Regions from separate parts of the Bacillus sp. FSL K6-0138 genome, predicted to be linked through region 4. Evidence: predicted binding sites of a transcription regulator. Region 4 holds the regulator's gene; each other region holds the start of a gene.
The links. Region 4 encodes LexA, which represses DNA repair genes until DNA is damaged. Its sites were predicted from a motif close to CGAACATATGTTCG; they were not measured.
Positions count from the first base shown of each region.

Region 1 (4,552 bases), 1.2 Mb from region 4:
TAAATGATTTAGTGATGCGTTGCGTAATTGAGTAAAAACTGTTCTTGCATCTGCTGGAAGATCAAAAGTTAGAAACTTGTTATACATGGCGATATTATCAATTTCTCCTTGTACTCCAGAAGCATATGCATCCTTAAGGGTTACTGGTGTAGTGACATATAATTGAGAGGTGTCTTTAGGTATCTGTACTTGGTATCGTTCAAAAAGAGAAAGTAATGCATTGATATGCCGTAATTCGGCTTCTTTAATTTGGACAAAGGTTCGAATATCCCCGAAGTTTCTTAGAATTTCATTGTATCTTGCTTGAGCTAAGTACTCATCCTGAATGGCAAAGGTAAGCATTTGAGGTAAGGTGAGCCTACCGGCATTTAAAGCACCTTTTGCCCCATAATTAACTTGACGTGTTTGTTGTGTAGACGATGTATTTAAAAAAAATAAGAACCATACAGCATGATTTTGTTCATCAGCTGCTGCACGCTGAAAAACCTTTTTAATTGACTGATCTTGTATTTGGTCTGCTAAATCCAAATAAAAATCGACTGTCTCCTGCTCATCTTTAAAAGCAGACTCTAGGCTTGTTCTATACTTTTTAGGGCATTCTTCTGTGATTATGGGGATTGGCTTTTTGCCTGTCAGGTTAGTGAAAATTCTGCTAAACTCTTCAAAATGTCGTTGCTCATCTTGTCTAATTTCAAGTATTTGTTTTCTTATATCTTCTGTGGGGGCATTTTCGGCTATTTGCTTATAGCAGAGAATGGCGCTATGCTCTCCGTTAATTGCCTTGTGGATGTCATTAATTAGTTTTCTGTCAGGCGGCATACGAAAATCATCACTTCTATTCCTTATATAAGGATTATAAACAGGATACACCAATTTCACCGTCCTATTTGCGGTATTTAGTAATGTAGCATATGCCTAATACAACAATGAGTGCATGTATATGTGTCTAACCATTGTTCCAGTATATATAAGATCTCTTTTGTCTATGATGTTTTTAGACGATACAATAAGTTGGTGAAATCTATGAGTGAACATATTGAAGTAATCTTTCGATCGATTCTTGCCTTTGGTATTTTATTGGTAGGATCAAGATTGTTGGGGAAACAAACAATTTCACAAATGAATATCTTTGATTTTATTGCATCAATTACATTAGGCGCTATTACTGCAAATCTGGCTTTTAATACCTCTCTTAAAATTCATCACATGGTACTGGCTTTTTTTATATTTGTTTTTGTGATCTTAGCCACTGCGTATATATCCCTTTGGAGTCAAAAAGGCCGCAAATTTTTTGCCGGTGATCCAACTGTTGTGATTCAAAATGGAAAAGTTCTTGAACACAACATGCGAAAAATGCGTTATACAATTGATTATTTGAATCAACAACTTAGAGAAAAGAATGTATTCAAAATCGAAGAAGTACTCTATGCCATTGTTGAAACAAATGGGACCTTAACAGTATTAAAAAAACCACAATTCCGAAATGTGACAAAAAAGGATTTGTGGGTTGCCACTACGCCAGAAGGAAAGCTCCCGATTGAATTAATCATGGATGGGAAAATGAAGAATGAAAACTTGAAAGATAATCAACTCACTCAGGCATGGTTACAATCTGAGATGAAAAAGCGTGGTCTATCCACAGATGAAGTTTTTTATGCAGTATTATCACCTGATGGAAATATCTATATAGATACATATGAAGATCATATACATTCTTCTTTTGATAAAGAATAAATGATTTCAGCATTCTGTAAATACAAAACCTTTTTGAATGTATTAGTGACTACATGTTTTAGTGGAAAACTGTTGGCGGATTGTTGTCTAACCCTGCCAACAATCATCATTTTCATTCAGAAGTCATCAGATGTACCATTCAATAGCGCTTTTTTGACCACATATTTAAGCGTGATCACCAAAATCACCACAAATTTTTCAAAACACGTTGAAAAAGTATGAAAATAAGAAGAGATGACGTTAATAAAAAATCTTATGTGGTTTAAAAATTGAAAGGAAACGAATGTCCACGAAATGCTATTTTAAACGGGTGATGTAGGCAAGAATCATTAATCATGGTTTGTGAATCGTGAGACATTCTTTGTCTCGGGCTTTTTTCTTCTTATCTCTAGGCTTATGCTTTGCTGAAAATCTTATGGCCGCTTCATTTCTATTCCAACAACATCTTCAAATTTAATGGAATTAATGTCTCCTTTTGAATCCACAACATGAAAAACCTTCCGTAGCTGATTTATGTAATGAATATGACCCTCTATTCGAATGATCTCCCCGGTTTCAGCCCCGTTTAAAAACGGCAGCGGCTTAAATACGGCGAACTGCACCGGGGAATTAAACTCCATTGCCTCACATATAACCCTTTCCATGTCTTCAATCTGAGCCATGCCAAGCACTGGTCTTTTTACTCTGTTTTTACTGCTTTCTAATTCGCGAAGAAATTCGGAGTGCTCCGGCATCATGAAGCCCATCCACTTTAACATGCCCCGGTCTTTCAAGTTGTCATCTTTCATGGTGTTCATCTCCTTGAGATGATTATATAGGAACATTTGTTCTGTTCTCAACAAGAAAAATAACCCATTAAAAGTAAAGCCCTCTCCAAAGAGAAGGCTTTTTAAAGATCAATTTTTATTTCTTTTCCATAAACGATGAAGTCCTTTTTTGAATTATCACGTTTTAAAACATCATCAGCTTTTAGCCTAACGCTCTTCTCATCCTTTTTTACAGGCACCCAAACCATATTGTCATCTATTTTAGAATTTGACATCATATCAATTGAAGATGGATTAGGAATACCAAGACTTAAATTAAAATCTAAATCCATTTGCTGACCATCACTCGTTACAGCTGTATGAAACCCACTCCATGAAATTTCATCATTTCCGGTGTTTTCAGTTTTATAAAGAATTTGAGCATATGTAAATTCCTTTGGTTCACCACCGAAATTTTCTTTTAACTCTGCTTTAAAAGCGTCAGAAAGATTTGTGACAGTAATCACCTTGGCATTGAGAAAATTCACCTTTAGATCACCAATGATCAGTTTTTTATTGCTGATATCTTTCATAGCATTTAATGTGACTGTCCCGGTATTAGGGTCGTATAAACTGTCACCAACTTTATTTAATGTCTTTTTGCTGCTCTCTTCTTGAGTGTTGTTATTGGAATTATCGTTTTCACTCTCTGTGGCTTTTGTATCTTTTTCTTGCTCTTTTGAATTTGCATTTGTTGAATTGCCTCCACATGCTGAAAGTGCAAAGCATAAAAGAAGAGCAAAAAATAAGACCCCATATTTTTTCATGATAATAAACCCCCTCTTGTTTTAAAACGAACATTTACATTTTAAAACAAATGAGGGGGATTTTCTATAGGCTTCAAGTTTTAGAGGAGTGCGTCTGTCCACTTGTATAATATTGTCCCCCAAACCTCCCCCAAACCTCCCCCAAATCAATGGAGGAGAATACAATATTCTACAAAGCAGAGAGTAAACAAAAAACCCTAGAATCGTTGGGATGTCAACGTTTCTAGGGTTCTTGTCTATGCTCTTTACAGAGCATTTCTCTTAACGAGAGTAGAACTCAACGATAAGCGCTTCGTTAATCTCAGCAGGAAGTTCAGAGCGTTCTGGAAGGCGAGTGAACGTACCTTCAAGTTTTTCAGCATCGAAAGTCAGGTATTCAGGAACGAAGTTGTTCACTTCAACCGCTTCTTTGACGATTGCAAGGTTTTGAGATTTTTCGCGAAGCGAGATGGTTTGACCAGGTTTTACTTGGTAAGACGGAATGTCAACGCGGCTTCCGTCAACAAGGATGTGACCGTGGTTTACCAGCTGGCGAGCTTGGCGGCGAGTGCGCGCTAAGCCGAGACGGTACACGATGTTGTCAAGACGTGATTCAAGAAGAACCATGAAGTTTTCACCGTGTTTACCGGCCATTTTCGCAGCTTTGTCAAAAAGGTTGCGGAATTGGCGCTCGTTTACACCGTACATATGGCGAAGCTTTTGCTTCTCTTGCAATTGCAAACCATATTCAGATAGTTTTTTGCGTTGTCCCGGACCGTGCGGACCTGGTGCATAAGGACGTTTTTCTAATTCTTTACCCGTACCGCTTAAAGAGATTCCCAAACGGCGGGATAGTTTCCAGCTTGGACCTGTATAGCGAGCCATAATGTGACTCCTCCTTTGGTTTTATTTTGTGAAAATAAAACCCATCTGTTCAATTCAGCCATGTCCATTTTGTTTTCATGTATCCTCGCTCCAGCAGCAAAGAGTTACACGATACACCTTATATAGTATAAGGAACAAAATGAAACACAGTTGCAGAACAAAAAGGCTGCAATATTTCACACAAAGTCGATTATATAATGTTCAAGGATGAAAGTCAACCATAGGTGATGGGAGTCGAAAATACTAGATGGCAACGAGGATAAAGTCCTGGTTTTGTGATATAATCGGGAAAATAAAATGAGATTTTTGTGGAAATTTTCGGGTGATAATCATGAATAAACAAACGGAAGACCTATATTTGTCTTTTCATCAGGAGTTGCT
Region 1 is NZ_CP150286.1:1,308,114-1,312,665, forward strand. Features, by position in the region: gene MHB78_RS07190 (ferritin family protein) at 1-819, opposite strand, end outside; gene MHB78_RS07195 (DUF421 domain-containing protein) at 1,024-1,734, shown strand; gene MHB78_RS07200 (YolD-like family protein) at 2,148-2,522, opposite strand; gene MHB78_RS07205 (hypothetical protein) at 2,624-3,307, opposite strand; gene rpsD (30S ribosomal protein S4) at 3,569-4,171, opposite strand; gene MHB78_RS07215 (GGDEF domain-containing protein) at 4,503-4,552, shown strand, end outside.
Region 1: a site for LexA is predicted at 2,552-2,565, ahead of MHB78_RS07200 (YolD-like family protein). Genes of this name have one in related genera too.

Region 2 (4,552 bases), 1.6 Mb from region 4:
GCCCGCCGTCTTTTTCTGCAAAAGCTGGGGTTTCAAAATTATGCCAGCGTAAAAGGCTGCCGGTTAACAGGCGGTTTTAAAATGCTTGGATAGGCGGTGAACGTTTCCTTGTCAGCTGAAGATACTTTAATTGAACTTTTAAAAGGAGCAGGTATGTTCTTTTTGCATCCGCTCTTCTATTTAATGATGATCATGAGTCTTGCCTACGGCTATGCCCGTATCAAACGTGAAAGAAAGACATTTCAGACGCGCATTGAAGATATACATGATGAATTCAAGTTTACATATTCTAAAGGGCTTTTGGCGGGAATCCTCTTGTCCATTGCCACTTTTGGCTTAGGCATCTCGCTTCCGCTCGGAATGCTCATTTTGATAGCGGCTGCGACTGCGATCTTTGCTTTGACATTCAGACAGAGCCTGCTGTCTTCGGCTTATACGCTTGGGGTGAGCATCGTCATCGGCTGCTGTGTCGTTTATTTCTATCCGGAAGCGGCGGATGCCGTTCTTCCGCAGCTGTCCCTTGCAAATTGGTCAGCGGCGGCGGTATTGCTCGGTCTTCTTTTAATAACAGAAGGCATACTGGCATACAAAACGGCTCATGTCCGGACGTCTCCGTCGATCGTAATGAGCAAGAGGGGGCTGCCGATCGGACAGCAAATCGCCGGCCGGACATGGCTTCTGCCATTGTTTATTCTGATTCCGGGCGACGCGATCCAATCCTCTGTTCCCTGGTGGCCCGTTTTGACGTTCAACGGAGACGCCTTTCAGTTATTGTGGATTCCGTATATCATCGGTTTCGGCCAGCGGGTGCAGGGATCGCTTCCAAGCGAAAGCATCAAGATTACGGCGAAGCGCGTCAGCATTCTCGGGGTCATCACATTGCTGATTGCAGCCGGGAGTATATGGTGGCCGCCGCTTGCCGTCGCAGCAGCGGGAGCCGCTATAGCAGGAAGGGCTTTTTTAACATGGAAACAGCGGGTGAACGACAATTCCGCGCCTTTCTATTTTTCAAAAAGGGATCAGGGACTGATGGTCCTCGGCATCATTCCAAACACGCCGGCGGCCGATCTGGGCCTTCAGATTGGCGAGATTATTACGAAGGTCAACGGTGTAGAAGTGAAAAATGTGGCGGAGTTTTATGAAGCTTTGCAAAAAAACCGCGCCTTTTTCAAGCTTGAGGTGGTCGGTTTGAACAATGAAGTTCGTTTTGAGCAAAGGGCTTCATACGAAGGTGAGCATCATGAACTCGGGATTATCTTCGTGAAAGAGGAGGGGCTGCCTTCCGAACATTCCGAGGCTGCAGCATCTGCTGAAACCTTTTAGCATATTCTTTTGAAGAAAGCGTCATCGTCCGGCGCTTTTTCTTTTGTTTAAAGGATTTGTATATCGTGAGAAAAGGAGAATGAGAAAGATGAAGACGGCTTTTCTAACCGGTGTTGCTGTTTGCCTTGTTTCAATCGTGATTTCGTTTGCGGCGGAGGACTGGACATTGGTTTTCAAAATTTCGGGCACGGCCGGCCTCGGCGCGGGTCTTCTTTCCGCTTTATTTTCAGGCGCATTCGTCAGCGGGGACCGCTTCAGGGGAAATCACCACTCGGAAACAGAGGAGCACAGAAGGGCAAATCGCAAGATGACGAACGCCCTTGCGTTTTTCGCGATTCCGAATCTGCTGGCGGCCGGTGTTTCGTTCTTTTTTGCGTTTTAACGGGCTTTGTTTCGAATAGCGCCGCATGAAGGTGGGTATGATAATGAAGTGAGTGTCTTGGTTTGTCCGTTTCTTTGTTCTTTAATATAATCAAATAAGATCAAGAAACGTGAGGAGGGTTTTTGTGTTTACAAAAGCCGTTTTTGCACTAATTTTTCCTTTCTTGCTTGTCTTGTTTTTTACAAGGGTGACGTATAACCATTATGTAGGCATCGCCCTTACAGCCGCTTTATTGTTCGCCTCATATCTGAAAGGCTACACGGAAACCTTTTTTATCGTTGGACTCGATATTGTCTCCCTCGTGGCCGGAGCGCTGTATGCCGCCAAAAAAGCGGCCGAAAAGAAGGAAGAATCATAGAACCCGTTTGGATGATTGCCGTTTGAACCCTGCTTTTGAAGATAAAAGGAGGGGTTTTTTGATAGATGGGAAACGGCGGAAGACGCAGAAAAATACGAAAACCGAACTTTAGTTCGTATTTTTTTGTTGGATGTGTTAAAATAATATAACAGGAAGATTTCGTAAGGAAACGGAGGCTTTTTTGTGAAAGACCGCTTTGAATTAGTCTCAAATTATCAGCCCCAGGGAGATCAGCCGAAGGCGATCGAACAGCTTGTGGGAGGCATACGGGAAGGCAAAAAGCATCAGACGCTTCTGGGTGCGACAGGTACAGGGAAGACGTTCACCATTTCAAATGTGATTCAAGAGGTCAATAAACCGACCCTCGTCATCGCCCACAACAAAACGCTTGCCGGACAGCTGTACAGCGAGTTTAAGGAGTTTTTCCCCAACAACGCAGTCGAGTATTTTGTGAGCTATTACGATTACTATCAGCCTGAGGCGTATGTTCCGCAGACTGATACGTTTATAGAAAAAGACGCCAGCATTAATGATGAAATAGATAAATTAAGGCACTCGGCCACATCGGCGCTTTTCGAACGCAAAGATGTCATCATCGTGGCGAGTGTTTCTTGTATTTACGGTTTGGGTTCGCCTGAGGAATACAGAGAACTCGTGCTCTCGCTGAGAACGGAAATGGAAATCGAGCGAAACGAGCTTCTCAGAAAGCTCGTCGATATCCAGTATGCGCGCAATGACATCGATTTCCAGCGCGGAACGTTCAGGGTGCGCGGGGATGTCGTCGAAATCTTTCCGGCTTCAAGGGATGAGCACTGCATCCGGGTCGAATTTTTCGGCGACGAAATCGAGAGGATCAGGGAAGTTGACGCACTGACGGGCGAAATTTTGGGTGAGCGCGAACATATCGCAATTTTTCCGGCTTCCCACTTCGTCACCCGTGAAGAAAAAATGAAAAAAGCGATTTTGAACATTGAGGCGGAGCTTGAAGAGCGGCTCAAGGTTCTGCGCGGCGAAGGCAAGCTTCTCGAGGCTCAGCGCCTGGAGCAGCGCACAAAATACGATCTGGAAATGATGCGGGAAATGGGCTTCTGCTCGGGGATCGAGAACTATTCGCGGCATTTGACGCTCCGTCCGGCGGGCTCCACCCCGTATACGCTCCTCGATTATTTTCCGGATGACTTTCTGATGGTCATCGATGAGTCGCATGTCACCATTCCGCAGGTCAGGGGAATGTATAACGGCGACCAGGCGAGAAAACAGGTGCTCGTCGACCACGGGTTCCGGCTTCCGTCGGCTTTGGACAACAGGCCGCTGAAGTTTGAGGAGTTTGAAAAACACATTCATAACATCGTGTATGTATCAGCGACACCGGGCCCTTATGAGATTGAGCATACCCCTGAAATGGTCGAGCAGATCATCAGGCCGACCGGGCTGCTTGATCCGATCATCGATGTAAGGCCGATCGAAGGGCAGATCGATGATCTCATCGGCGAAATCAGACAGAGAATCGACCGGAACGAGCGCGTTCTCGTCACAACGCTGACGAAAAAAATGTCAGAGGATTTGACGGATTATCTGAAGGAGATCGGAATAAAGGTTACATACCTGCATTCCGAGATCAAAACGCTTGAACGGATCGAAATCATCCGCGATCTCCGTCTCGGCAAGCATGATGTCCTTGTCGGCATCAACCTGTTAAGGGAAGGTTTGGACATTCCGGAGGTTTCGCTCGTTGCGATACTGGATGCCGATAAAGAAGGCTTCCTCCGCTCTGAGCGCTCCCTGATCCAAACGATCGGCCGGGCGGCAAGGAACGCCGACGGGCGGGTCATTATGTACGCGGATAAAATCACGAATTCCATGGAGATCGCGATCAATGAGACGAAGCGCCGCCGCGAGCAGCAGGAAGCATTTAACCGGAAACACGGCATTACGCCGAAAACGATCAACAAAAAAATCCGCGACGTCATCCGCGCAACCTATGCGGCTGAGGAGCAGGAAGAATATAAAGTAAAAGAGGAACCGAAGCTTTCGAAATTGACGAAGAAAGAGCGGGAAAAAGTGATCGCGCAGATGGAGCACGATATGAAGGAAGCCGCAAAAGCGCTTGACTTCGAACGCGCCGCCGAGCTTCGGGACTTACTTCTAGAGCTAAAATCGGAAGGGTGAATAGAGTATGGCAATGGAACGAATAGAGGTGAAAGGAGCAAGGGCCCATAACCTGAAAAACATCGACGTCTCCATCCCCCGGGATAAGCTTGTCGTTCTGACGGGCCTGTCAGGGTCAGGGAAGTCCTCTCTTGCGTTTGACACGATTTATGCTGAGGGGCAAAGACGCTATGTCGAGTCTCTTTCCGCATATGCCCGCCAGTTTTTAGGGCAGATGGACAAACCGGATGTGGATGCGATCGAGGGCCTGTCACCGGCTATCAGCATCGACCAGAAAACGACGAGCCGCAACCCCCGCTCAACGGTCGGAACGGTAACGG
Region 2 is NZ_CP150286.1:4,034,435-4,038,986, reverse strand. Features, by position in the region: gene MHB78_RS21285 (PDZ domain-containing protein) at 154-1,323, shown strand; gene MHB78_RS21280 (DUF5316 domain-containing protein) at 1,412-1,705, shown strand; gene MHB78_RS21275 (CsbA family protein) at 1,830-2,063, shown strand; gene uvrB (excinuclease ABC subunit UvrB) at 2,247-4,232, shown strand; gene uvrA (excinuclease ABC subunit UvrA) at 4,240-4,552, shown strand, end outside.
Region 2: a site for LexA is predicted at 2,166-2,179, ahead of uvrB (excinuclease ABC subunit UvrB). Genes of this name have one in related genera too.

Region 3 (4,552 bases), 970 kb from region 4:
GAAAGAATTGGCTGTTCATATTCTCGATTCTTTCTATAAGTTTGCTTTGACGGCTAAGGAAGGGAACCCGGCCGCGTTTAAACAAAAGGCGGAAGAGGCGGACGGAAGCCTTGCCGAGCTTGCGAAAACGTATACCGAGAAAACGAACAAGCTGCTCGAATCTTTTACTGATGAGGACTTGGACCGTGAAATCGATCTGACGACGACATTCGGCATGAAAGTGACAGCTGAACAGCTTATTCAATTTGCGATCGGCCATGAGATCCACCACAAAGGCAACCTGTTCGTCTATGTCCGTGAAATGGGGCATACAGACCTGCCGTTATACGTCAAAATCCGCTGATCTCTCAAAAAAACGCAGTCATAAAGAATACGATAGCGGCGCGGTGAGCACATTATGGATAAAACCTAAAGGAGGATGCCATGATGAATACACAGCGCGCCCAGGAAATCGTCGAATCGCCGGTGATGGTCGACGTCACCTACAACGGCCGGCCGATTTATATTCAGCATGTCGATCAGCAGAATGAAACCGCGAGAATTTATCCGCTCGGCCAGCCTGAAAACGAACAGGAAGTGCCGCTGGCGAGCCTAAAAGAGCAGTAAAAAAATCCCCTTCTTTCCGAAGGGGATTTTCTTTTGCCGTTAAAAGCGGGTCCGCTTCAATCAAATTCGAGGTATGAATTTTAGACTCAGCCATATGAAAAAACACTCGAATAGCGTGAGTGTTTTTTCGTTAATTGATGATTTTGATGATCCCTTTGAAAGCCCATCTCAGCAAATAAAACAAAGGCTCGATCAGGTCTGAGAAATGAAAAAAATCCCACTTATCATGCTTTTGTTTACGCTTTTTCTTATTCTCCAATTTCGCTTCTCCTTTCATAAAAAGGCATACGGCTGAAGCGCCGGATGGGTTTCACTTCTTTTGCTTTATGAAAGAAATTTATTTTTTCTGGCGGTCCATTGTTTTTGCAGCCAGCTTCGTTTGTAAAGAAAAGCGATCATTTCCATCCAGCATTTTGGGAGTTTTTGCGGGAATCCGTTTTTTTTATAAAAGATTTGATAAGCTGTTTTTAAGTCATCCCACTGTGTGCATTGTTTCGTTTGCGTAAATCTGGCGACATCGATGACCTTTACTCGTCCTGACGGCGTCAAGATCAGATTGCGGAGGTGAATGTCAGACGGATTTAATCCGGCCAGACGCGCATCGTGTAAAGCGCGGTCGACTTCCATCACCATTTCATCATCGATAGGAATGCCTTGATGTAAACACTCATAAAACGTATGGCCCTTAATATACTCCATTAAAATATATGAGCTGCCCGTTTCATAAATATCCGGATAATAGGAAGACCCTGACAGCCTTTTGTATATCTCCGCTTCTTTTTCGGCGGTTTTTTGAAATTCGGGGAAAAAGACCTTCAGCGCCATCTCTTTTCCCTGATCATTCAATTTAAAAACATAAGCGCTTCTTCCTTTCCCGATTAGTGTTATGTCATCAGGTTTTTGGACAAGCTTGTTAAATCTTTTTTTCGTGTCATATACGACGGCTTCTGCAAGGGTTTGCGCTTTCGTCACGTTACGTTCACCTTCTTTTTTTAGGGGCTCAAAAAAGAAAACTCTATATTGTTGTTTATACATGAGAATGGGCGACTTTGCATCCTAAATGCTTGAAATCAAGATGATTCACTGGAAAAGTAACAATTGTAAACAGCCTGTAAAATAATTCTCCGCTGCTTCATGCGCATTTTATTATAAACTGCAGAAAGCGGTTAAATTCCAAACGCGTTGGTCAAACTATGGGTAAATTCGTGAAGGCAAAAAGAAGGTGATGTAATGAACAGCCGGAAAACGAGGAAGAAAATCGGTTTTATTCTTGGCGGTTTGTCTCTTGCTGTCGTTTTTACCTTTCAGCATAAGGCTTCGGCAAACGATCCGGCCGCGGATCAAAAAGTTCATATCCAGTTTGAAAAAGTGTATTTGGACGGCGATGTAGGCATCGAAAATCGAGAAGAAACCATCGGCAAAGCGGAGGATGTGAAAGCCGCATACAAAGGATGGCGGCTTGTTGACCAAAAAAAGGGCTTTATCCTGCTTCGCAAGCAAGTCGATGACATCTCCCCGCTCAGCAAAACGAACGGTTACATCGGCGTGACAGAAGAAGGCGTCATTTCGACGTTTCACGGACGTCCTGACGTTTTATCAGAGCCGATACAATCCTTTTTTCAGATTGATATAAAACGGCTTGAAAGCCGCATGGCTGAGGATCTTCAAAAAGGCATTCCATATCGGACGAAAAAGGAATTCGAGCACGTCATTGAGGCTGTGAAATCGTCCGGGAGCGAGCATCATGTAAAGGATATGAAGACATGACACCGTTATGTCTTTTTTTAAGTGATTAGAATAACCGAACTTCTTCCGTCTTAGCGAACATATGTTAACTTTTTCATTCTAGCTTTGCCTGTTTTATGTTACAATGAAGAGCAGTCAAAGAGGTGAATGAACGTTGATCGAATTTGTCAAGGGGACCGTTGCGTACGTATCTCCCCAATATATCGTTATTGAAAACGGCGGAATCGGATACCAGATCTTTGCGCCGAATCCGTTTATTTATAAAGAAAACAACGAAGAAACGATTTATACATATCATTACATCAGGGAAGACGCGTCTTCTCTGTACGGGTTTTCAACAAGGGAAGAAAGAATGCTGTTTGCAAAGCTGCTTGATGTCACGGGAATCGGCCCTAAAGGAGCGCTTGCTATCCTTGCTTCCGGCGATCCCGGGGCAGTCATTGAAGCGATTGAAAATGAGGACGAAGCCTTTCTCGTCAAATTCCCCGGTGTCGGAAAGAAAACAGCGAGACAGATCATTCTCGATCTAAAAGGGAAATTGGCGGACGTCGCCCCGGCGATGGCGGCAAGCCTGTTCAATCATGTGGAGCGGGAACAGGCGCATGAAGCGGCAACCGCCCTTGAGGAAGCGCTCGAAGCGTTAAGCGCGCTCGGCTACTCCGACCGAGAGATTAAAAAAGTGCAGCCTCACCTGAAAAAAGAAGAGGCGCTTTCGACAGATCAATATGTCAAAAAAGCACTGCAAAAACTATTAAAGTAAGGTGATGTTCATGGATGAGCGGCTCGTATCAAGTGAACTAGACAACCATGAATCAGCGATTGAGCAAAGTTTGCGGCCGCAAAAACTGGCTCAGTACATCGGCCAGGAAAAGGTCAAAGATAACCTCAGAATCTTCATCGAAGCTGCGAAAATGAGGGAGGAGACGCTGGACCATGTCCTGCTGTACGGACCACCCGGACTGGGGAAAACGACGCTTGCCGCAATCATCGCAAACGAAATGGGAGTGAACATCCGCACGACATCGGGACCTGCGATCGAACGCCCCGGCGATTTGGCGGCGATCCTGACGGCGCTTGAACCTGGCGATGTCTTATTCATTGACGAAATCCACCGGCTGCATCGTTCGATAGAAGAAGTTCTGTATCCGGCAATGGAAGATTTCTGTCTTGATATCGTCATCGGAAAAGGGCCGTCCGCCCGTTCTGTCAGGCTCGACCTTCCGCCTTTTACGCTCGTCGGCGCGACCACAAGGGTGGGGCTATTGACAGCGCCTCTCAGAGACAGGTTCGGCGTTTTGTCAAGGCTTGAGTATTATACGCAAGACGAGCTGTCAGACATCGTCGAGAGAACGGCGGAACTGTTCGGAGTCGACATCGACCCCCTATCCGCCCGGGAGATCGCAAGGCGGTCAAGGGGGACGCCGCGGATTGCCAACAGGCTCTTAAGAAGGGTCAGGGATTTTGCCCAGGTCCTCGGCAACAGCTCCATAACGGAAGAGGTGGCGGTTGACGCGCTTGAGCGCCTTCAAGTTGACAGGCTCGGACTCGACCACATCGACCGCAAGCTTTTAATGGGCATGATCGAAAAATTTGGCGGCGGTCCTGTAGGCATCGATACGATCTCAGCCACGATCGGGGAGGAATCCCATACGATTGAAGATGTGTATGAGCCGTATCTTCTTCAAATCGGTTTCATCCAAAGGACTCCGCGGGGACGCATCGTGACGCCTGACGTTTACACCCATTTTAAAATGGAGGTTCCAAAGACATGACTGACTTTCCAAAAATGCTGATGCTGCTTGGCGCTGCCATTTTTGCCGTCGGTTTATTCATGCAAGTCATCGGCAAACTGCCGGGGGATATTTTTGTAAAAAAAGGGAATGTGACATTTTTCTTTCCAGTTGTCACATGTATTGTCATCAGCATCATCCTGTCCGTATTGTTCTCGATCTTCGGACGGATGAAGTGAGGCATAAGTACAGATAGAATAAGGTGAAAAAAATGAAAGTAGATTTGTTTGATTTTGACCTGCCGGAGCGTCTCATCGCCCAGGTTCCACTAAAAGAGCGGGACGCTTCGCGGCTGATGGTCCTTGACAAAAAAACGGGGGACATTACCCACAGTACTTTTAAGCACATCATCGATTTTTTGAACCCGGGCGATTTACTCGTGCTGAACGATACGAGGGTTCTGCCTGCGC
Region 3 is NZ_CP150286.1:1,507,610-1,512,161, forward strand. Features, by position in the region: gene MHB78_RS08170 (DinB family protein) at 1-343, shown strand, start outside; gene MHB78_RS08175 (small acid-soluble spore protein H) at 427-606, shown strand; gene MHB78_RS08180 (hypothetical protein) at 737-865, opposite strand; gene MHB78_RS08185 (phosphotransferase) at 931-1,578, opposite strand; gene MHB78_RS08190 (BofC C-terminal domain-containing protein) at 1,837-2,373, shown strand; gene ruvA (Holliday junction branch migration protein RuvA) at 2,507-3,112, shown strand; gene ruvB (Holliday junction branch migration DNA helicase RuvB) at 3,123-4,124, shown strand; gene MHB78_RS08205 (DUF2905 domain-containing protein) at 4,121-4,321, shown strand; gene queA (tRNA preQ1(34) S-adenosylmethionine ribosyltransferase-isomerase QueA) at 4,354-4,552, shown strand, end outside.
Region 3: a site for LexA is predicted at 2,428-2,441, ahead of ruvA (Holliday junction branch migration protein RuvA). Genes of this name have one in related genera too.

Region 4 (4,552 bases):
TAACGTCAATATGATGAACGGAACGATGATAACAGACAGCGGAACGGTTGGAATCCAATCGCCAAACAGCCAAGCCGTGATCATCGGCGTGCAGGCGGCCGGATATGATGCGGCAGCTTCCATTAAAGGCCAAACGTATGAGCAGGTGCCTGTCAGCTTAAAGGGTGGGGCGCAAATTGCCACCACCTCAGGCTTTGCGTTTGGGGAATCGAGCGCCGTCATTGCCGGCACCGGCGATATTACGGCAAAAGGCGAAAGAAATGCTGTCATCGGTTCTTCAGGCGGTTCGAGTACAGAGGGCTCCCGCGCTTTCGTCGCTGCTTCAAACAACTCCCATATTAAAGGAAACAGCGTATCGAGATCGATTTTGTCTTCAGAAAGCATTACGCTAGAAGAGCCGTACACCGTGGCAGGCGGATACCAGACCATCAACTGGCTTTTGGACTCTCTGCACGGGAACGGCACATTTGCCGGCTCTGTAAGATCATCATTGCCCTGCGGATACGGAGAGTATTTTGAAAGTGAAAACGGGCAGCTGATCGATACGGGGACCATCGTAGCATTAAGAGGGGAAAAAATCGCGCCAGCTCAAGAAAGGGATGATATGCTGGGTGTTGTGTCGGAAACGGCTGCATTTATATCGGGAGAATCGAGCTTCACCTGGCAGAACCGCTATTTGACAAACGAATTCGGCGGATTGATATATGAGGAAAAAATGGATGAAGAAACAGGGGAGCTGATTCGCGTACCGAAACAGAATCCACATTTTCAAGAGGTTTTGGAAGAAAGTTATCTTTCACGGGCTGCAAGGAATGAATGGCATGTTGTCGGACTGTTGGGCCGGCATTACGTCCGGATAGACAGTACGGTTCGCCAAGGAGATTACGTCAAGGCGCTTAACGGGATCGGGACGAGAGCATCTGAAGGCTCCTGGAAGGTGATGAAAATAACTGCCCCATACAATCCTCAAAATGGATACGGCATCGCGCTTGCTATGATCAAATAGTAAATTGAGACAGGTTTCTAACTTTCACCAAGGAAGTGATAGTGATTGAACAGGAAAAAGCCGATGCCAAGCTGCCAAACATTTTTCGTGTGAATGAGCTTTTTGACAAGCGCGACAGAACGTTTATTTTAAGAAACGTAAAGAACGGACAAACCTTTGTCTACATCAAGAAAAGAGCCCAATGAAAGGCTGACGTCCGATCCGCTTTTTAAGCGGAAAATGCGCTGTTCGGATTTCAGACCGGGACCGTCAGAGATGAATACGATGTCAAGCGCCTGGACGGCGTGAAAAGGGAGTTTGATTCCTGGAATCGCGGTCATTTGCCCGGGGCGGGTATGCATGATTCGGTTTTACCAGGCGATGGCCGGGGTATCGGTGAGCAGCGCATGGAAGAATGGATCCGGAAATTGTCATACGGAAATAAGCGGCTGAATCGGTCAGTTTTGGCGTGCAGCACACTGAAGATTTCCGCGATCGTACAAGCGGATTTCACGGAAAAGCTGTACAAAGAATCGCTGCCGTTTGATAAGCCCGTTATGAAAACAGTAAAACGGATGATGATTCAGGAAGAAACGGACAGCTGTACCCTTTATGGAAAATCCGGCGCGAGATTGTCCCGCTCCGGATTAAGATGGTTTGCAGGCTTTATCACATCAGGTGACAGCACTTATGTATTCACTCTAAACATGAACGGCTCAGTAAGGGAATAAACAAGAATCCCCCTGGTCTATCGGCAAAGAGATTTGAATACCTTTAAAGAGTTTCCTTTGTACAACTTTTTTGTTGACAGCAAATATAGTTTTCGAGATAATGAATTTGTAAGCATATTATGAATTCCTCTTTTTCAGGTTCGTATCCCGCGGGACATGAACCTGATTTTTTTGTGAAGAAAAAGGCTGCCGGAAAACCGGCAGCCGAAACGAGATGCTTGCAGATTAATGAACGGTCCGAAACACGCCGATGACCTTTCCGAGAATGGTCACATTTTGGAGAATGATAGGCTCCATCGTCGGGTTTTCCGGCTGAAGGCGAATGTGGGTCGCTTCTTTAAAGAAACGCTTAACGGTCGCTTCATCGTCTTCGGTCATGGCAACGACGATATCCCCGTTGTTTGCCGTGTTTTGCTGCTTTACGATCACATAGTCTTTGTCCAATATTCCCGCGTCTATCATGCTTTCCCCCATAATCTCCAGCATGAAGACATGCTCGTCCGGCGGAGCCAGTCGATCCGGCAGCGGAAAGTACTCCTCGATGTTTTCGACGGCGGTAATCGGCGTTCCGGCCGTTACCTTTCCGATGACGGGAACGTTCACAACCTGGCTTTGCGGAATGTGTACCCCTTCTTCAGTGTCCAATATTTCGATGGCTCGCGGCTTTGTCGGGTCCCTTCTGATCAGCCCTTTTGACTCGAGCCGCGCCAAGTGGCCGTGTACGGTTGAACTTGATGCCAGGCCGACCGCTTCGCCGATTTCCCTGACGGAAGGCGGATAACCTTTGCGTTTCACTTCTTCTTTGATGAAACGCAAAATATCAAGTTGTCTTTTTGATAGCTTCGTCATGATTTGCACCTCAAAACGTCGATTTTAGCTAGATTATAGCATGTTTTTCCTTTGAGTACAAACATAGGTTCGAAAAAAGCGATTGACAGAAACATTTGTTCGTATGTATACTGAACAAAAAGCGAACAAACATTCTATCTTGAGGTGATCGTATTGAAAAGAGAATCATTGATTTTCGTCAGTCTATTTACCGCTGCGATTAGCACCTGTGTTCTGTTTTTGTCTTTTGCCGCTAAGCTCGAAGAAAGCAAGCAATATGTTAAAATAGAAGTTCAGCAAGGAGATTCGCTATGGAAGCTGGCCGACCGCATTGAAGGCGGAACAGCTGCTGACAAGCAGAAATTCGTCGAGTGGGTTGCGGATCGAAACGGTCTGCCGACGTCTGTCATCAAACCCGGCGATGTTTTAGTCGTGCCGGTAACGAAGCAGCATTCTGATCAGTATCAGCTGGCGGTTGTAGAATAGAAGGAACGGGGGGATTTCTGTGAATGCGATTATATACACCAGGGTGAGCACGGCGAAAGAAGAGCAGGAGACCTCCTTAAAGCGGCAGGAAGAAGAGCTTGCAAGGCTCGCCGCCGAACACGGCATGACCGTCGTAAAAGTCATTTCCGAACAAGCGAGCGGATACGAGCTGGATCGGGACGGCGTTTTTGAATTGCTCGAGGAGATTAAAACATCCGATGTCGACGCCGTTTTAATCCAGGACGACACGCGGCTGGGCAGAGGGCATGCAAAGATTGCGCTCCTTCACTTTTTGTATAAAGAAGGCGTTCAAGTATATACGCTTGCCCATAGAGGACAGCTTGAGCTTTCTGAAGCCGACTCAATGGTTTTGGAAATCGTCGGGATTGTGGAGGAATACCAGCGGAAAATACATAACCTGAAAATTAAAAGGGGCATGAAAAAAGCGGTCGAAAACGGCTACCGCCCGGAAAAGAACTTAAAAAACCGCGGCGGAGGAACCGGGAGGGAGCGGATTGAAGCGCCGCTTTCGGAAATCATCAGGCTGAGGGAAAACAAGCTGACATTTGCCGAAATAGCAGCCGTCCTGAGAGGTTTTGGATACAGCATTTCCAAAGCTACCGTCCACCGCCGCTATCAGGAATATATGGAGGACGGAGTAGCCGAATCTGTTGTCAAACGAGACTGAATTTAGTAGTATGAAGGTGAAACAAAACAAAGGAGTATATCATGATTTCTAAAGAGAAAATAGCCAGAATCAACGAGCTTGCCAAAAAATCAAAAACTGGCTCTTTAACAGACGAAGAAAAAGCCGAACAGCAAAAGCTGCGGCAAGAATATTTGAAGGGCGTCCGCGCATCTATGAAAAATACGTTGAAAAACGTGACGATTGTAGATCCTGAAGGCAACGATGTGACTCCCGAAAAGCTGAAAAAAGAAAAAGGGAACCGCAGGCTGCATTAATTTATGGGAATACGTCAATATCGTATTCCTTTTTTGTATATACTACAAATGACATTTGTTCACGATTTTTCATTCAGCTTTTGAGCTGAAATGGTTGTGAAAACCGATGTGTCGATTTATGATAAGAAAGTAGAGTACATACAGGAAGGGGATTAAAATGAAAACGATTGAATTAAAATCTGTGGCAACGATACGAACATTATCTATAGATGCCATTGAAAAAGCAAAATCCGGCCATCCGGGTATGCCGATGGGAGCTGCTCCGATGGCTTACACGCTTTGGACGAAAATGATGAATGTGAACCCTGAAAATCCAAACTGGTTCAACAGAGACCGCTTTGTGCTGTCTGCGGGACACGGTTCGATGCTTTTGTACAGCATGCTTCATTTAAGCGGCTATGACGTTTCAATGGAAGACTTGAAGAATTTCCGCCAATGGGACAGCAAAACGCCGGGGCATCCTGAATACGGACATACTCCCGGGGTTGATGCGACGACCGGTCCGCTCGGCCAAGGAATCGCAATGGCAGTCGGCATGGCGCTTGCAGAACGCCATCTT
Region 4 is NZ_CP150286.1:2,476,443-2,480,994, reverse strand. Features, by position in the region: gene MHB78_RS13080 (peptidase G2 autoproteolytic cleavage domain-containing protein) at 1-1,006, shown strand, start outside; gene MHB78_RS13075 (hypothetical protein) at 1,048-1,191, shown strand; gene MHB78_RS13070 (penicillin-binding transpeptidase domain-containing protein) at 1,231-1,716, shown strand; gene lexA (transcriptional repressor LexA) at 1,942-2,565, opposite strand; gene yneA (cell division suppressor protein YneA) at 2,719-3,030, shown strand; gene MHB78_RS13055 (recombinase family protein) at 3,050-3,718, shown strand; gene MHB78_RS13050 (DUF896 domain-containing protein) at 3,760-3,993, shown strand; gene tkt (transketolase) at 4,151-4,552, shown strand, end outside.